DNA from 3 places in the Pseudoalteromonas piscicida genome. Region 1 is predicted to be linked to each of the others. Evidence: predicted binding sites of a transcription regulator. Region 1 holds the regulator's gene; each other region holds the start of a gene.

Region 1 (5,874 bases):
ATGGGACTTGTTCCAGGTATGCCTCACGTTGCCTTCTTAGGATTGGGTGTACTGCTTGGCTATATCGCTTATTACACAAGTCAGCAAAAGAAAAAGGCCGAGATCGAAAAGGCGGAACAAGCTGCCAAAGGTCCTACCGCAAAGGGTGGTCAGCAGCAAGATCAAAAAGAGCTTGGTTGGGATGATGTACAACCTGTTGATGTGATTGGTTTAGAGGTAGGTTATCGCCTAATTCCTCTAGTTGACCAAGCCCAAGGCGGGGAGCTTCTCAGCCGTATTAAAGGGGTCCGTAAAAAACTATCACAGGAGCTGGGCTTTTTAGTACCACCAGTGCATATTCGCGATAACCTAGAATTAGACCCAAATGCATACAATATCACTTTAATGGGTGTGGGTTCAGGAACTGGTGAGTTGAAGCATGGTGATGAGCTTGCAATTAATCCAGGGCAGGTGTTTGGGCCGATTAAAGGCATAGAGACTAAAGATCCTGCATTTGGCCTAGATGCAGTATGGATTAAGCCAGATCAAAAAGATGAAGCACATTCACTTGGCTATACAGTAGTAGATGCTGCAACTGTGGTTGCGACACATATCAGTCAATTATTGACGAATAATGCATCACTATTGCTTGGTCATGAAGAGGTGCAAAACCTATTAGACATGCTTGCGAAAAGTCACCCTAGGTTAGTTGAAGGCTTAGTGCCTGATATTTTACCACTCACTACCGTAGTAAAAGTACTACAAAATCTCCTTAACGAGGGCGTTGCGATTCGAGATATGCGCTCGATTGTACAAACCTTAGTTGAGTACGGCCCACGGAGCCAAGACCCTGATGTGTTAACGGCTGCGGTAAGAATTTCATTACGCAGATTGATTGTTCAAGATGCCGTTGGAAGTGAAGAAGAAATTCCTGTCATAACATTGGCGCCTGAGTTGGAACAGATGTTGCATCAGTCACTTCAGAACGCAGGTGATGAGGGGGCAGGTATTGAACCTGGCTTGGCTGAGAGGCTTCAAGAATCATTAAGAGAAGCACATCACAACCAAGAAATGCTAGGGGAACCTTCCATCTTATTAACCTCAGGTATGTTAAGAAGTGTGCTGTCTCGATTTGTTAAACATACGATTCCAGGTCTTAGAGTGATGTCATATCAAGAAGTGCCGGAAGAAAGACAAATTAAGATAGTGAGCTCGGTTGGACAATAGAGGATAAAGGGGCTGTAACATGAAAATTAAACGTTTCTTCGCAAAAGATATGCGTACGGCTTTAAATGAAGTGAAAGAAGAGCTTGGTGCTGATGCTGTCATCATGTCTAACAAAAAACTAGCGGATGGTGTTGAAATCGTCGCAGCAATTGATAATGACCGCGCCGCAGCGCCAGTTAAGCAAGCCACAGCCGCCAAAGCGACAGCCTCAAGCGAGGCACCGACTCGCTTTGTCCGTCCAGAGCCTCGCCAAGCACAGCCAGCAAAACAAGCGCAAGTTGCCGATAGCTTAGCGGCATTACTTGAACGTCAAGCGCCGCGTCCTCGCTCACCAGAGCTGGCTTCTATGTTTTCACAATCGGGGATTGATACAGAGCAAATGTTAAGCAGTCAACGTAAAACACCGGCTGCTACACCGACATACCAAGCGAAGCCACAGCAATCTCGCCGCCAATCTTTTGACTTTGATGATGATGCATTTGAGCAGCCACAGCATTGGGGCGAGTCGGATGAGTTAGACAACGGCTTTGGTGATGATTTACCTGAGTTAAATGCAAAGCCTGACGAAATGAGTGCAATGCGTGAAGAGATGAACGCTATTCGTCAGTTACTTGAACATCAAGTATCAGGACTAATGAAACAAGAAATGGCTCGTCGCGATCCAACCCGCGCGTGCCTTGTAGACCGTCTTGAAGGAATGGGGATAGATAAAGATGTCGCTGAGCAAATGGCGTGTTTTATCCCTGATGATGTCTCTCGTAAAGAAGCCTGGGATGCGCTGTTGAATATGGTAATTAACCAAATGCACACCACCAACAATGATATTCTTCGTCAAGGTGGAGTATTTGCAATGGTGGGTCCAACTGGTGTTGGTAAAACTACAACGGTTGCAAAATTAGCGGCATTAGGCGCACAAAAATACGGTGCAGATAAAGTAGCGCTAATAACCACTGATACTTACAGAATTGGCGCTTACGAGCAGCTAGCTACCTATGGTAGAATCATTGGTTGTCCGGTTAAACAAGTTAAAGATGCAAATGAACTTGCAGAAGTGCTTTATCATTTACGCAATAAGCGTCTAGTATTAATAGATACTGCGGGAATGAGTCAAAGAGATTTGCGCTTAACAGAACAGTTAAATACACTAATGCGCAGCGCGAGAGTAGATATTCGCAGCTATTTAGTATTGAGTGCGACAGCACAGATGAATGTGTTACAAGAAACAGTAAGACACTTCAAAAAAGTAAATTTAAGTGGCTGTATTTTCACAAAACTTGATGAAAGTCTAAGTTTAGGTGAGATAATTAGTATAGCGATTCAAAATCGCTTGCCAATAGGGTATCTTACCAACGGTCAGCGAGTGCCGGAAGACATTCGTGTAGCAAATGCTCAAAAGCTAGTAAAAAAGGCTGAGCAATTGTATTTAAAAAGAATAAAAGCACAGCACTCTCGACGTGTACCTGTAGCGTCAGAGTCAGTAGGAATGTATGATTAACACAGTTTTAGATCAAGCAAGTGGCCTGCGTAGAATGAGTCAAAATAGCAACCAGGGTGTAAAAGTAATAGCCGTGACCGGTGGAAAAGGTGGGGTGGGTAAAACCAACGTCTCGCTCAATACTGCCATCGCTATGGGCCAACAAGGACAGCGAGTTCTCGTTTTAGATGCGGACTTGGGCTTGGCAAACTGTGATGTGATGTTAGGTCTAAGGGTAGAAAAGAATCTGTCACACGTGTTGTCGGGGGAGTGTGAACTCGATGAGATTCTCGTAGAAGGTCCCGCAGGTATCAAAATTGTGCCGGCGACCTCAGGCTCTCAAAATATGGTAGAGCTGACTCCTGCGGAGCATGCAGGACTTATTCGCGCATTTAGCGAGCTTAACACCCAATTTGATGTATTAATTGTTGATACTGCAGCAGGTATCTCAGATATGGTTCTGAGCTTCTCTCGAGCTGCACAGGATGTGATGGTTGTTGTGTGTGATGAACCGACTTCCATTACCGATGCTTACGCGTTGATCAAAGTTTTAAGCAGAGAGCATGGTGTCTACCGTTTTAAAATTGTTGCCAATATGGTTCGCAGTATGCGTGAAGGGCAAGAATTATTTGCTAAACTTTCAAAAGTTACAGACCGTTTTCTTGATGTTGCACTGGAATTAGTGGCCACCGTACCGTTTGACGAAAACATGCGTAAATCATCTCGCAGACAAAGAGCTATCGTAGATTTATTTCCGAGCTCCCCTGCGGCGATTGCGATTAAGGGACTTGCCGCTAAGGCAGTTAAATGGCCAATTCCGCATCAACCTTCCGGTCATCTAGAATTTTTCATTGAACAACTTGTAAACGGGTGATTATGGCTTCTCCGGTCAATAGAGCTGCGGGATATCAAACTTCAGACCACATTCATAAGGTGGTTGAACGGCATGCTCCACTTGTCAAAAAAGTGGCGTGCCACCTGATTGCTCGACTTCCGGCAAGTGTGCAACTCGACGACCTCATCCAGTCAGGAATGATCGGATTGATTGAGGCATCTAAAAATTTCGATGCAACTAAAGGAGCTAGTTTCGAGACCTTTGCGGGGATCCGCATTCGAGGTGCAATGCTAGATGAAATCCGCCGCGGTGATTGGGCCCCTCGTTCTGTTCACAAAAATAGCAGAATGGTTGCTGAGGCCATCTCTGAGTTAGAATCTCTCCTTGGTCGAGAACCAAAAGACACTGAAATCGCTGAAAAACTTGATATATCTTTAGATGAGTACCATCATATTTTACATGATGTAAATGCAAGTAAAGTTATCGGCATTGAGGATCTTGGGGTTGATGAAGATGTGATAACCCCGGCAAACAGCGATTTTGCGCTAGACAAACCGTTTAATAACGTTAAAAATGAACGTTTTAACGAGTCTTTAGTAAAAGCTATCAAAGCGTTACCCGAAAGGGATGCTCTGGTTTTGTCACTTTACTATAACGACGAAATGAATTTAAAAGAGATTGGTGCCATTCTAGATGTCAGTGAATCTCGAGTAAGCCAAATTCACGGTCAGGCAATGATAAAGCTTAAAGCTAAAATCAATGACTGGATAAATTAGAGTACATAAAATAGTTGGGTTCGAACCTCACTGGAGGAAGTTTTGGATAAGAACATGAAGATTCTCGTGGTTGATGATTTCTCTACTATGAGAAGAATAATCAAAAACCTATTAAGAGATTTAGGCTTTACCAATGTTCAAGAAGCTGATGATGGTAGTACAGCACTTCCGATGCTACAAAATCAGGAGTTTGACTTTGTAGTAACTGATTGGAACATGCCAGGCATGCAGGGTATTGATCTGCTTCGTGCTATACGCGCAGATGAAAAGCTTAAGCACATTCCAGTGTTGATGGTTACCGCAGAAGCGAAAAAAGAACAAATTGTTGCAGCAGCGCAAGCTGGGGTAAACGGATATATTGTCAAACCGTTTACTGCAGGCACGCTCAAAACTAAGCTTGAAAAAGTATTTGAGCGACTAGGCTAAACAGCAAGGGGATATGGCCTATGTCTGTAAATGCTGCGCCGCAAATTACACTTGAACAAGCCAAGCAACTTGTTGAGCTCCTAGAGCAAGGTGAACAAGAAAAAGCTGACCAGCTGATTTTAGAAGCTGCTAACAAAGAGCAATCGGAGTTGTTTGCGGAAGTTGGAAAGCTAACTCGCCAATTACACGAGTCCTTGAAGAACTTTGAGCTGGATACTCGACTCTCAGATCTCACGACAGAGGCTATACCTGACGCCAAGCAGCGTCTTAATTATGTTATGGAAATGACAGAAAACGCTGCTAATAAAACGATGGACGCGGTCGAAGAAAGCTTACCTCTTGCGCAAAATCTTGCGGATGAGTTAGCACAAATAAAGCCAACTTGGGATCGGTTGATGAGCAGAGATATTCAACTCGGTGAGTTTAAGTCTCTGTGTCATGATCTCGACAGCTTTATGCAGACTTCAAAGACACGTACAGACGAATTACAAGGTTTGATGACTAACGTGCTGATGGCTCAAGACTATCAGGATTTGACTGGGCAGGTTATCCGCCGCGTCATTGAGCTTGTGAGAGAAGTAGAAGATAGTCTCATTCACCTGCTGACTGCATTTGGGACTTCAGATGAAGCGCCTTCAGCTGCAGTGAAAGCGGATGAAAGCGAAATAAAAACAGCTGAGATTATCAGTGATGAATTGTCTGGGCCTGAAGGTCCAATTATTGACGCTGAATCGCGAGATGATGTGGTTTCTGGTCAAGACGAAGTCGATGACTTACTATCTAGTTTAGGCTTCTAGTTGGAGAGTGTGTATGAGCTTTGAAGTCGATGAAGATATCTTGCAGGACTTTCTTGTTGAAGCAGGCGAAATATTAGAACTGTTATCTGAACAGCTTGTTGAACTAGAAAATAATCCTGAAGATAAAGAACTTCTCAATGCGATTTTCCGTGGCTTCCATACTGTAAAAGGTGGAGCAGGCTTCCTCGGCATGACCGAACTGGTTGATGCCTGTCACGGTGCAGAGAACGTGTTTGATGTACTACGACAAGGGCAGCGAAAAGTAACGTCTGAATTGATGGATGTTATTTTGCAATCTTTGGATACGATCAACGAAATGTTCGCTTGTATTCAAAATCGTGAGGAACCGGAAGCTGCCGA
Region 2 (5,874 bases), 180 kb from region 1:
ACGGATAAACTCGAGGCGATTCACCACGCCATTGTTGCACACAGCTTTAGCGCCGGTGTTACACCCACGACATTAGAAGCCAAAATTGTCCAAGATGCAGACAGAATGGATGCGTTAGGTGCAATAGGTGTCAGCCGCTGTATGAAAGTAGGTGGGGCGATAGCGCGTAATCTCTACAATGTAGAAGACCCTTTTTGTGAGCACAGAAAAGCTGACGATACCAAATATACCTTAGATCACTTTTTCATTAAGCTGCTGCATATTAAAGATAATATGCATACCACTGCAGCCCGTGAGCAGGCACAAGCCCGCACCCAGTATATGCAGGACTTTTTAGAACAGCTAAAGTCAGAAATAGCGGGTTAAAAATGACGAGATGAGTATCACCTCGTCATTTGCTTCACAAATACCACCACGAATAGCGCTAATGAAAAGCTGCCGGTAAACGCTTCTACCGCTGCAATCAACCGTGAGATCCCCACAGGCGTAATGTCCCCGTACCCCAAGGTTGTGAAGGTAACGACACTAAAATAAAAGCTGTTCAGCAGTGCCATCACGTTTTCATATACACTGTTGTTTAAGTCCATCTGCATTATCTGATCTTGAAACGAAACGCCGAATAGAAAATAGCAGAATGCACAGGTAATTATCATACCTAGGCTGAAGCGAATGACATTTTCCGGTTTTTCTCCATACCCACATAGTAAGTCGACAAAGCTGGAAATAAGGTGACGTTTTGAAAATCGTGGATACTGGGCATGTCGCATGCGCAGCTCTTTATATGTAAAGCGCCCAACCATTTCAAATAATCCTTGGTTTTCTGCGCCTTTACGTAGTAAACGATAGATCTCTTCGGACTGTAGGAACAAGTCTTCCGCGTCTTCTATAGCTCGGTTTCTACGAGCTTCAAAAGCTTGCTGCTCTTGTAGTAATTGCTCGCCGAGTTCCATATTATCGATACGGGTGTTTTCCAGCTTTATGCCAAGCAAATTGGTGCTTTCTAAATTGCAGCAGTGCAGACTTGCTTCTCTCAAATCCGCCTTCATTAACGACGCGTGCTTAATGGTATTATTAAACAGGTGCGCCCCTTTCAAATTGGCACGATAAAAGTTGCTATAAGATAGATCATAGCCATGATGATTTTCAAAGTTAACAAGATTGAGCCCTTCCAAATTGGCCCGCTTTAACTCTAAGCCTTGCAGCAAGCCGCCGCGCTTGGCATAGCGTTCAAGCTTTTGGCTTAGCTCCAAGCCACCTTTATCGAATTTATTGTCATGCCAAAAGCAGTAACCTGAGCCCATATCGATTTCACTGCATTTTTTTCCCTCAGGTGACACATATTGGCAAATGGGTTTATCAGCCATAGCTTGCCTAAATCAAAATGCCTTTTTCATTAAGCGTAGCAGCAAAAATAATAAATACGGTGATTTAACGAAAAAATCTTTCTAATTTATAGAGTGTTAGAAACCACACTATTGATGAGTGTATTGTCATCATTGGTCGAATTCATTATCTTACATGGCGTTTGCAGTGACTCTGATAAGTTGCTCATACTATAATGCATGCTTTAGTGACTAAGAATTTGTTACCTTGCAATATCAATTAAAGAAAAGCCGAAAGCGTAAGAGCGTTGCGATAAAAATAAAAGCTGGCCAAGTATTTGTGTATGCGCCAGAGCAAATTTGCGAGCGCTGGTTACATAATTGGGTGGAAAGCAAATCCGATTGGATAAAATCAAAGCTTGCTCTAAAAATCATACCAAAAAGCCCTCGGCCACTGGAAACAGGAATTGTGCAAGTATTCGGCGAGACCTTTACCATTCAAAGAGGCGAAAGTACGACTTCTGTAATTGATTTTGATAACAAAAGGGTTTTACTTAAGGCTGTCAAAAATGAATGGCGTGAATTAGTTGCGCTGTTAAGCGAAACGCTAAATGACTATTTAGATATGGTTATTGCGCGCTATCAACCTGATATTCAAGCTCGCTTTGATACCCTAAAAATACGCGTTTATAAAAGCCGCTGGGGCAGTTTTTCATCTAAAGGCGTGCTTGCGTTTAATACGTTTTTGATTGGTGCGCCTAAGTGGGTAATTGACTATGTGGTCGTGCACGAACTTTGCCATTTTCATGTCATGGCACACAATAGCGCATTTTGGCATTTGGTAACAAAGCACTATGGCCACGACCATAAAATGGCTCGGCGTTACTTACGTGACCACGGTAGTGACTTGATGATTGAGCATTAGCATAGTGTCCGGTTTATGCCTGTTATTTTTCGGGCCTCACTTTTCCCACGCGTTTTAAAAGCTTTTGAAATGTCGGACACTCAAAATGGCTTGGCGCAGGGCATTTGGCAGCGTGATAGAGGCCATCTCGCATTGCAGTTAAATGCTTAATGGTTTCATTTAATTCATCCGCTTTGGATTGTAACTTCGCCCTATCAATATCCGCTTTACCCTCGGGGGTAAACATGTCCGCTATTTCATCTAACGAAAAGCCTGCGTTTCTGCCTAGTGTAATAAGCGCTAGACGTTCAAGTATCGAAGGGGGGAAAACACGTTTGAGCCCCTGTCGACCAATCGATCGGATCAGTCCTTTTTCTTCATAATATCTAAGCGTGGATGCGGGTAAACCTGACTTCTTTGCAACTTCACTGATATCCATTCTAGCCCTTGACTTAAAGTTAACTTGAACTAGTAGGATAGCGGCTATCAGTAAAAAAGAGGAGTAAAAATAGTGGAAAACCTATATTCGATGTTAATGCCAGCAGTCGTGATTGGCGTTGGTGCAACGCTTGTTATGGATTTGTGGGCATTTATGCTAAGTCGCGTGTTTGCCATAAAGGGCTTAGATTATGCGTTAGTTGGTAGGTGGATTGGACACTTGTGTCAAGGTCAACTTACGCATCAAGGTATCGGGCGTAGTAAACCAATATCTGGTGAACGTGTCATTGGCTGGTGCATGCATTATCTCATTGGGATTGTATTCGCCTTGGTGTTACTACAGGGCGTGGGCAAGCCTTGGTTGATTGAGCCTAGCCTTTTGATTGCGTTAGTTTTTGGCTTAATAACATGTGTTTTTCCATTTTTTATTATGCAACCCTGTTTTGGCGCAGGGATCGCAGCATCTAAATTACCAGAGCCGAATAAGGCAAGGGTAAAAAGTATGGCAGCACATTTGATTTTTGGCTTTGGATTATTTTTAAGCTCGTTTATATATGTAAGCTTATTATGAGATAAAACAATAGAAGGTGGTGGAGGGAGCTGGATTCGAACCAGCGAAGGCTGAGCCGTCAGATTTACAGTCTGATCCCTTTGGCCGCTCGGGAACCCCTCCATCATTTGGAGCGTTTACTTTAAAAGTGGTGGAGGGAGCTGGATTCGAACCAGCGAAGGCTGAGCCGTCAGATTTACAGTCTGATCCCTTTGGCCGCTCGGGAACCCCTCCATACATTTTAAAGCGTTACAATTTGAAAGTGGTGGAGGGAGCTGGATTCGAACCAGCGAAGGCTGAGCCGTCAGATTTACAGTCTGATCCCTTTGGCCGCTCGGGAACCCCTCCGAAATTGTAACTGTTGTTTATGGTGGAGGGAGCTGGATTCGAACCAGCGAAGGCTGAGCCGTCAGATTTACAGTCTGATCCCTTTGGCCGCTCGGGAACCCCTCCTAAACAACGGCGGTGATAATAACAAAGTTTTTTTCGAAGTAAAGAAAACTACTAAAGTTTTTCGGAAAAAGGCCGATAAATTCATAATTAGTAAAATAATCGGTTGGAATACATGCAAATTGATGGCGTTTTAATCAGTGAGTCGCAATTAGGGTCCGCGTTGAACATCAGTGTTCATGAGACGCGCTCTGCCGATTTTGCCATGCTGTTATCTATGCTATCAACCGATGCATTAGATTTTAGCCAATTTCATCTACCAAAATCTGAAGCTGCCGCAAAAGATAACTCAGAAGAAATACTAAAAAAGCAATTTGAAATAGGTCCACAAAAGCCACTTGCCCCAAAAGAGTACAATATGCTTATTGGTCAGCATAACGCGCAGCTGGTATCTATGGGGGCGATGGCGACCTTGCGATTACAGGAAAATTTAAATCCAGAACCTTTTGCCGCACGAAATGATAAAAAGCATATTCCACTCGAAGTTGTAGAAAATTTGGAACCAGCGGTTAAAAGACGTTTGGCGAGCGCGCAAGGTAAACTGGCCTTGGTTACTGATAAGGCAATGGATGCAGCTGGTTTCTATGATCAAATTGCAACGGGAGATATGCAGAGTATGTTACGCGCGACGGCGTAACAACATTAGCTGCTTGCTTCGTTACTAGGCTGACATTCAACGCTATGCTTATCGCGCCTCATATTTAAGCTGAACGGCTCTTAATCATCCTTAGCTCGCTTCAAGCTTTTTTATTGCTTTGTATCTAATCTCGAATTCAGATTATTTTAGCTACCGTGGCACTTTTTGTACTTTTTATCACTCCCACACGGACAAACGTCATTTCTGCCTACTTTGGTTGCAGGCGCATCGTACAATTCGCCATCTAAGTAATACCATCTGCCTGCTTCGGTAATAAAATTTGATCTCTCATGGAGTATATAGTGCATGTTTTCTGCGATATAGTGCGCCTTAAACTCAACGATCCCCTGAGTAGCTTCTACTACTTCTTCTAGCACTTCCAATTTTATAAAGTGTGCATAATTAGCGAATGCTGCAATATCGTCGACATTGTTTTGTGCTTGTTTAGCATGGGCGTAGGTGTCATGAATATACTTTGCATCTTTTAAGCAGTATGCCGTATAGCGAGAGCGCATGAGTATTTGAGGACGCTCTGCGAATTTTTGTCCCTTAAGATAAGGCTCACAACATTGCGAATAGGGAAGGGATGAATTGCAATAACAAGACATAAAAACTTCTGTTTTAACAAATTTATATCCCGTTATTGTAGCTTGTTAAGCGCTTTGAAAACAGAGGATCGCAACGTCAGATACCGGCAATTCCATTTTGTTGATAGTTTGCACTGAAGCAATATTAGTCCAAATCACCACAGCAGCGAAATTACCATTGCTTATAGCACTTTTAAGCACATACTCAAGGTCGTATATATGCTTTTGCCTAATGACGAGCAACTTGCTTGCATCAACTGAAGCACTCTCTAGTAGTGACTTGTTTGGTACATTATCGGGCGCAACGAGTAGCGTCCAGCCTTGTTTATGCTGACATTTATGTAAAACTTTAAGTAACTCTAAGCTAGCGACGATCTCATCTTCAACGATAGCAGTATTGATTTCGTTAAGTGTGTAGTAAGTCGAATTGTTTGGCTGTAGAAGTGTATTGCTGTGTAACATAATTGTCTCACTGGTTATCTATACAGTATGTGTGTACAGTAGTTTATACAGTGTGTGAATGCAAGAAAAATTGCTAACTTTTTAATCAATATTTACGTTTAGTTTGTATTGAATTTGAATTTGTCAGATAAAACAGCGGGTTGTGATTTTTTAAAATGAGCGCTTAATTGACGAAAGTTCAGTATGGGTAAAGCAACAGAAAGTTTTCTCAGATGCTATACAGTGGTTTTCGTACTGTATCGATTTTGATAATCGCAGAGGGAAAGCCCACGTTTACTTAAGCGGAGGCTTGACTACACCGAGCCTATGTTTCGGTGAGTAAAATTTAATTTATTGGCTAATATGTTGTAGCTGATGAATTTGTTCATAAAGGGTTGCTGCATAGCACTGCGCATCTCTAAAGCGCTTAGTCGTAAGAAACCGGCGAACATCAAGTAGGACTTGTTCAGCGCCTTTATGGCCTTGACTGCTGGCCAAGCTCAACCATGCGGCTGCATGAAAGGGGCTGGGTGGAACACCTTGAC
Region 3 (5,874 bases), 1.9 Mb from region 1:
TATACCTTGAAAGTGATAAACAAAGCGCAAGTTGAGCAGAGATTTTCTATTGCAATAACGGGTCTCAGTAATTATCAAGTGATTGGTAAGCAAGAGGTGCACTTAGCTGCAGGCACGACATTAGATGTGCCACTCTCTGTTGTGATTGATCCGTATGATTTGAAAAAGCCAGTAACTGAATTTGAGTTCGTGCTTATTAACCAAGACGATCCTGAAGAGCGGCTGGCACAGCCAACCAATTTCTTCAAGGGAAGATAATAAAGTAAGGTAAAAGCGAGGTATTAAACCTCGCTTTTTTATAAACATTATGAACGATTTTAGTTTTAACGCGCTGACACCGGATCTTATTTTAGATGCGATTGAGGCACTTGAGATATATCCAACAACGGGGTTATTAGCTTTAAACAGCTATGAAAACCGTGTTTATCAATTTGGTGCTGAGGATGGCAAGCGTTATGTGGTGAAGTTTTACCGCCCAGCGCGTTGGACGGATGAACAAATTCTCGAAGAACATGAGTTCGCGCTGGCAGCGAAAGAAGCTGAAGTGCCTGTTGTAGCACCTTTACTTATTACTGGACGTAGCCTGCATTTTCATGAAGGTTATCGGTATACTTTGTTTCCAAGTGTAGGTGGACGCCAGTTCGAGCTAGACAATCTAGACCACTTGGAAATTTTAGGCCGCTACCTTGGACGCCTGCATTGTCTGTCAGCTGAGCGAGCATTCGAATATAGACCAGAACTCAATACCCAGCGTTTTTTTGTTGATGCGCAACAAGCACTGCTAAAAAGCCAGTTAGTGCCTAGTCATTTGCATACTCCATTTGTTACTATTCTTGAGCAAGTTATTAACAAAGCAGCATCAAAGTATCGAGTTGCGAAAACGCTTCGGCTTCATGGTGATTGCCATGCTGGGAATCTGTTGTGGTCCAGAGATCAATTGATGTTGGTGGATCTTGACGATTGTCAGCAAGGCCCTGCAATACAAGACTTGTGGATGATGTTAAATGGAGACCGCAACGAGCAGTTGGTACAGTTAGATACCCTGCTTACGGGTTACGAAGAATTTATGCCGTTTGATTCAAAAGAGCTCGCATTAATTGAGCCATTACGCGCCATGAGAATGGTGAATTATATGGCTTGGTTGGCACAGCGCTGGCAGGATCCTGCATTTGAACGGAACTTTTCTTGGTTTGCGACAGACAAATACTGGGAACAACAGATCCTAGCCTTAAAAGAGCAGTTTGCCGCACTAGATGAACCAAGTTTGAGCCTATTTCCTTAAAATTAGAGAGAGTAACATGCTAAAAAAATTAAGAATCGCATTAGTCGCACTACTTTTGCCCATTGCTGCGATGGCTTCAGACTTTACCGAAGGAGAGCATTATACAACCTTAGCGACCGAACAGAGCAAGTCACAGAAGGTTACCGAGTTTTTCTCTTTTTACTGCCCTCATTGTTTCCGCTTTGAGCCAATTGCAAAGGCGATTGAAAAGAACTTACCTGAGGGAGCTCACTTTGAAAAAAGCCATGTAAACTTTTTGCGTGGTATCCCTACAGAAACTCAGAGTAATCTTAGTTATGCCTATATTATTGCTGAACAAGCAGGCAAAGCGGATGTTATCGCTGAAAAGATTTTTAATGCTATTCATGTTGAAAGAAACAAACTGTTAGACATTAAAGATTTAAAAACGTTAATGGAGTTGAATGGTATATCTGCTGAAAAGTTTGACCAGGCTGTAACGAGCATACCAGTGATTAGTGCCGAAAATAACATGCTTAAAGCACAAGAAAAGTTTTCTGAAGCAGGGGCACTTACGGGTGTTCCAACTTTTATCGTAAATGACAAGTACAGAATCGAGATGAAAGGTATCAAGAGTCAAGAACAGCTTGATGAATTGATCGCATATCTATTAAAAAAATAAGGACTGGAGAAAGTTAGTATGTTGAAAGTATTAAAAGGCTTAGCGGTTGCACTAATGTTTCCTCTTTTAGCTCAGGCTGCACCATATGAAGAGGGTGTACATTATGAAGTTATTGCGGAGCGTGGTACGAAAAAGCCTGAGGTGATGGAGTATTTTTCTTTTTATTGTCCAGCCTGTAACGCGATGGAAAACTTAATCGTTGATGTTAAACCAAAACTGGACGAGGGCGTTAAATTTAAAAAGAGTCATATAGATTTTGTTGGACCAAGGGAGCCTGAGATCCAACAGATGTTGGCGCAAGCGCTTGCGACTGCTGAAGTACTACCACAAAAAGACAAGATAATTGCAGCCATGTTTAACCATATTCATGGCAAGCGTGCAAAAATCAATGAGCTTGCTGACGTAAAGGATATCTTTATCGCGCAAGGCGTAGAAGCTGAAAAGTTCGATAAATTGTACGCAAGCTTTGCCGTCCGTACTAAAACATCGAAAATGCAGCGTATGCAAAAAACACTGTCAGACAAAGGTGCACTTACAGGCGTGCCAACGTTTATCGTGAATGGTAAATACAAGTTGTTGTTACGTGAATCAGGAACAACCAAAGCTGACCAAATTGCTGCGCTGGTAAATTATTTAGCAAAGCAATAAACGCTGATTTGTATTAGACTAGCCCTGCAATTGTTGCGGGGCTTTTTTATGTTTAAGATTTTAGTTTCTAGTTGTTTATTAGGTTATCCGGTGAGGTATGACGCCTCTTCACAAAGCCTTCAAGACAATACATTACAGTATTGGCGGCAAAAAAATTGGGTCTTACCGCTATGCCCTGAAGTATCAGGTGGTTTACCAACACCTCGTCCATCGGCTGAAATAATAGATGGTAAAGTTTTGAGTAAACAAGGGGGGATTTTACCGCGGCGTTTGAACTCGGTGCTAAAAAAGCGCTTGCGGCTTGCCTTCAGCACGATATAAAGTTTGCGTTGTTAAAGGAGTCCAGTCCGTCTTGCGGCAGCAATCTGATTTACGATGGTAGTCATACAGGTAAAAAAATAGTAGGGCAGGGGCTGACGGCGTCTTTATTGCAGCAATCCGGTATTCAAGTCTTTAGCGAAACTCAACTGCCAGCACTTATTACAGCGATGGCAGCCAGTCGTTAATCGTTATCAATCACTTTCTCACTAAGTAAACGCCAGATTCAATATGATGGGTATAGGGGAATTGATCGAAAATCGCCATACGTGCGATTTTATGTGTTTCACACAACAAGGCTAAATCACGTTCTAACGTTTCTGGATTACATGAGATATAAATAATATTGTCGTAGTTGCTGACTAGGCGACAGGTCAGTTCATCCATACCAGCACGAGGCGGATCGACAAGAATCGTTTGGCAATCATAGGATTGTAAATCGATACCATCTAATCGAGAAAACTTCTGCCCTTTCATGGCTTGTGTAAACTCTTCACTCGACATGCGAATAATATCTAAGTTCTCGACTTTGTTCGCTGCAATATTAAATTGAGCAGACTTTACCGATGATTTAGAGATCTCAGTGGCAAGTACTTTATTGAATGAGCCTGCCAACGCAATTGAAAAGTTACCGTTACCACAGTAAAGCTCAAGTAGATCGTTGCTTAGCGGTTCACTGATGGACTGCGCCCAAGCTAACATTTTTTGATTCACTTCCGCATTCGGTTGCGTAAAGCTGTTCTCAACCTGCTGATAAATATATTCTTTACCGTTAACGCTCAGTTTTTCAGTTACATAGTCGTTGCCAAATACAACTTTTTGTTTTCTAGCACGACCTATAAAATCAACTTTGTAGGTTTGCTGCAACTCGGTTCTTAATGTCTGCATGGCAGTTTGCCAAGCCTCATCTAATTGTTTGTGATAAAGCAAGCTGATCAGTACTTCACCGCTCAATGTGGTGAGATAGTCGATCTGAAATAGTTTACGACGCAGTATTTCGTTGCCTTTCAGCTGATGGATCATCACCTGCATCATTTCATTGACTAGTGGCGCACCAGGATCAAAGCTATCAACACGGATCTTTTCTTTTGTTTGTTGGTCAAACATGATGTGGAACAGATCTTCGCCGTCATGCCATACTCTAAATTCACAGCGTTGGCGGTAGTGGCGAGTCGCAGAGTCATACACTTCAAGTGCTGGTGCATTAAACTGTGCAAATTGTGTTGTGATACGCTCAGCTTTGTCTGCTAACTGTTGCTCGTATGCTGAATCATCAATTTTTATTACTGCCATGCTAAAACCATCTATGTTGAATTAAGAGGCGCTATTTTAGGGAGCGTTGCTAATTTGTCCAGTCTAGCATCACTGATGTGTCTGGTTTGCTGTTTTTTTAATCATTATACTTTAGCTTTGCGCAAATATGCCGATAATCTAACTAGTATATTGGAGGGCATACCATGAAAATCGGGCAATTAAATCAGTTGCTCAATCCAGCGATGCAGCATAAGCCTGGAAAGAGCAAAGGGATAGGACCAAATATCCAAATTAATTCAGACAGCTATGCGGGGAATAAATCTAAGCTAGCTGCTAAGATTCTTGATGATAAGCTTGCAGAAGCATTGGGGATTGAGAAGCCGACACAAGATAAAAAAGACAAGCCATTATTTGACTTTGAAGCAATAGTCAAAAATGTACTCGATTTTGTTCAGGGTGCAGTGAAGAAAGCCAAGGTCGATGGCAAAAGTGATGACGAATTGAAATCCATGCTAAATGGGGCTCGTAAAGGTGTGCTTCAGGGGATTGATGAAGCCAGTGAAGAGTTAAAAGGTATGGGCGCTTTCAATTCTGACATCGAAGATGGTATTGAAAAATCACGAGAAGGGATTTTTAAAGGTTTAGATGATTTCGAAAAAGAGCTGTTTGAAGAAAAATCGCCAAAGGCATTAGCGATCAGTGCCGCACAGTTTGCTAGCCTCTCTAATCAGGCTGAATATGCATTTACAACTGCTGAAGGGGATGAAGTCGTTATTTCATTCTCCGATGCGTATGCTCAGGGTACTGCTGCGAGTGTCGCGAAAAAAGGTAATGATTATGGCATGGCATATGGCACTAAGTCCTCTCACGAAGTCAGTTTCTCAATTAAGGTTAATGGTGAGTTGAACGAAGAGGAGCAGCAGGCAATTAACGATATGATGGAAGATATTCGTAACGTCAGTGACTCTTTTTTCGGTGGTGAATACGATGAAGCTTTCGATTTGGCAAAGTCGCTTAGTTTAAACTCAGATCAAATCACTAACTTCACGATGGATCTAAGACAAAGTAAAACGTCTGCTGCGATTGCTCAATATCAGCAAGGCAATCCAATGAAGGAGTTAGAGAAGGCATTTATGCCACTGAATAAGCAGTTAGCAGATATTCAAGAGCAAGCTAAGGGACTCAATGCCGATAATGAGTTGCCAAACCTACTTGCGTGGATGAATGAGGGTCAATCGAGACTAAATGAGTTTTTGGATTATGCTAGTAGCTTTTTCAGTAAACTGAATGAACTAAATAAAGAGCAAGTTGAGCAAAAACAAACAAGCTAAGCCAGTTTATTTTCTCGAGGACTCATGGCAAACTTCATACTTCATTGATTTGAGGTATGAAGTTTGTCGCATATTTTGGTTTTCGATTCGGGGATCGGTGGCACCAGTGTGCTGTCGCACTTAAGGGCATGTTTGCAGGGGGTTTCATTTAGTTATGTTATGGACAACGCTTTTCTCCCATATGGCCTTCAGCCTCAAGAGCTAATCAAATCACGTATCAAGGGTCTCATTAGCTGGCAACAACAATGCTTGAGCAATGTTGATCTTATCGTTATTGCATGTAATACCGCTTCAACATATGCATTGGAAGAAGCTAGAAAGCATACCCATATTCCAATCATAGGTGTGGTTCCCGCTGTTAAGCCTGCTGCGTTGAGTTCAAAGACTAAACACATCGCACT

What was found. Region 1 encodes FliA, which starts transcription of late flagellar genes. Its sites were predicted from a motif close to CTAAAGNTNNNNNNNNNNNNGCCGATA; they were not measured.
Region 2: a site for FliA is predicted at 3,719-3,745, ahead of B1L02_RS09975 (VC2046/SO_2500 family protein). Genes of this name have one in related genera too.
Region 3: a site for FliA is predicted at 4,291-4,317, ahead of B1L02_RS01955 (DUF5610 domain-containing protein). Genes of this name have one in related genera too.

The regions. Positions count from the first base shown of each region.
Region 1 covers NZ_CP021646.1:2,304,385-2,310,258, reverse strand. The annotation lists gene flhA (flagellar biosynthesis protein FlhA) at 1-1,206, shown strand, start outside; gene flhF (flagellar biosynthesis protein FlhF) at 1,226-2,701, shown strand; gene B1L02_RS10790 (MinD/ParA family ATP-binding protein) at 2,694-3,554, shown strand; gene B1L02_RS10785 (RNA polymerase sigma factor FliA) at 3,557-4,291, shown strand; gene cheY (chemotaxis response regulator CheY) at 4,334-4,717, shown strand; gene B1L02_RS10775 (protein phosphatase CheZ) at 4,738-5,514, shown strand; partial or broken gene B1L02_RS10770 (chemotaxis protein CheA) at 5,528-5,874, shown strand, end outside.
Region 2 covers NZ_CP021646.1:2,125,275-2,131,148, reverse strand. The annotation lists gene B1L02_RS10020 (HD domain-containing protein) at 1-366, shown strand, start outside; gene B1L02_RS10015 (ion channel) at 384-1,364, opposite strand; gene B1L02_RS10010 (M48 family metallopeptidase) at 1,591-2,247, shown strand; gene B1L02_RS10005 (helix-turn-helix domain-containing protein) at 2,270-2,665, opposite strand; gene B1L02_RS10000 (DUF2938 domain-containing protein) at 2,738-3,235, shown strand; tRNA gene B1L02_RS09995 (tRNA-Tyr) at 3,253-3,337, opposite strand; tRNA gene B1L02_RS09990 (tRNA-Tyr) at 3,364-3,448, opposite strand; tRNA gene B1L02_RS09985 (tRNA-Tyr) at 3,478-3,562, opposite strand; tRNA gene B1L02_RS09980 (tRNA-Tyr) at 3,583-3,667, opposite strand; gene B1L02_RS09975 (VC2046/SO_2500 family protein) at 3,780-4,301, shown strand; gene B1L02_RS09970 (YchJ family protein) at 4,448-4,909, opposite strand; gene B1L02_RS09965 (SulA-like leucine-rich domain-containing protein) at 4,955-5,350, opposite strand; gene B1L02_RS09960 (tetratricopeptide repeat protein) at 5,681-5,874, opposite strand, start outside.
Region 3 covers NZ_CP021646.1:408,241-414,114, forward strand. The annotation lists gene ccoG (cytochrome c oxidase accessory protein CcoG) at 1-258, shown strand, start outside; gene B1L02_RS01930 (serine/threonine protein kinase) at 308-1,282, shown strand; gene B1L02_RS01935 (thiol:disulfide interchange protein DsbA/DsbL) at 1,299-1,922, shown strand; gene B1L02_RS01940 (thiol:disulfide interchange protein DsbA/DsbL) at 1,941-2,570, shown strand; partial or broken gene B1L02_RS01945 (DUF523 domain-containing protein) at 2,619-3,076, shown strand; gene trmA (tRNA (uridine(54)-C5)-methyltransferase TrmA) at 3,087-4,181, opposite strand; gene B1L02_RS01955 (DUF5610 domain-containing protein) at 4,346-5,473, shown strand; gene murI (glutamate racemase) at 5,537-5,874, shown strand, end outside.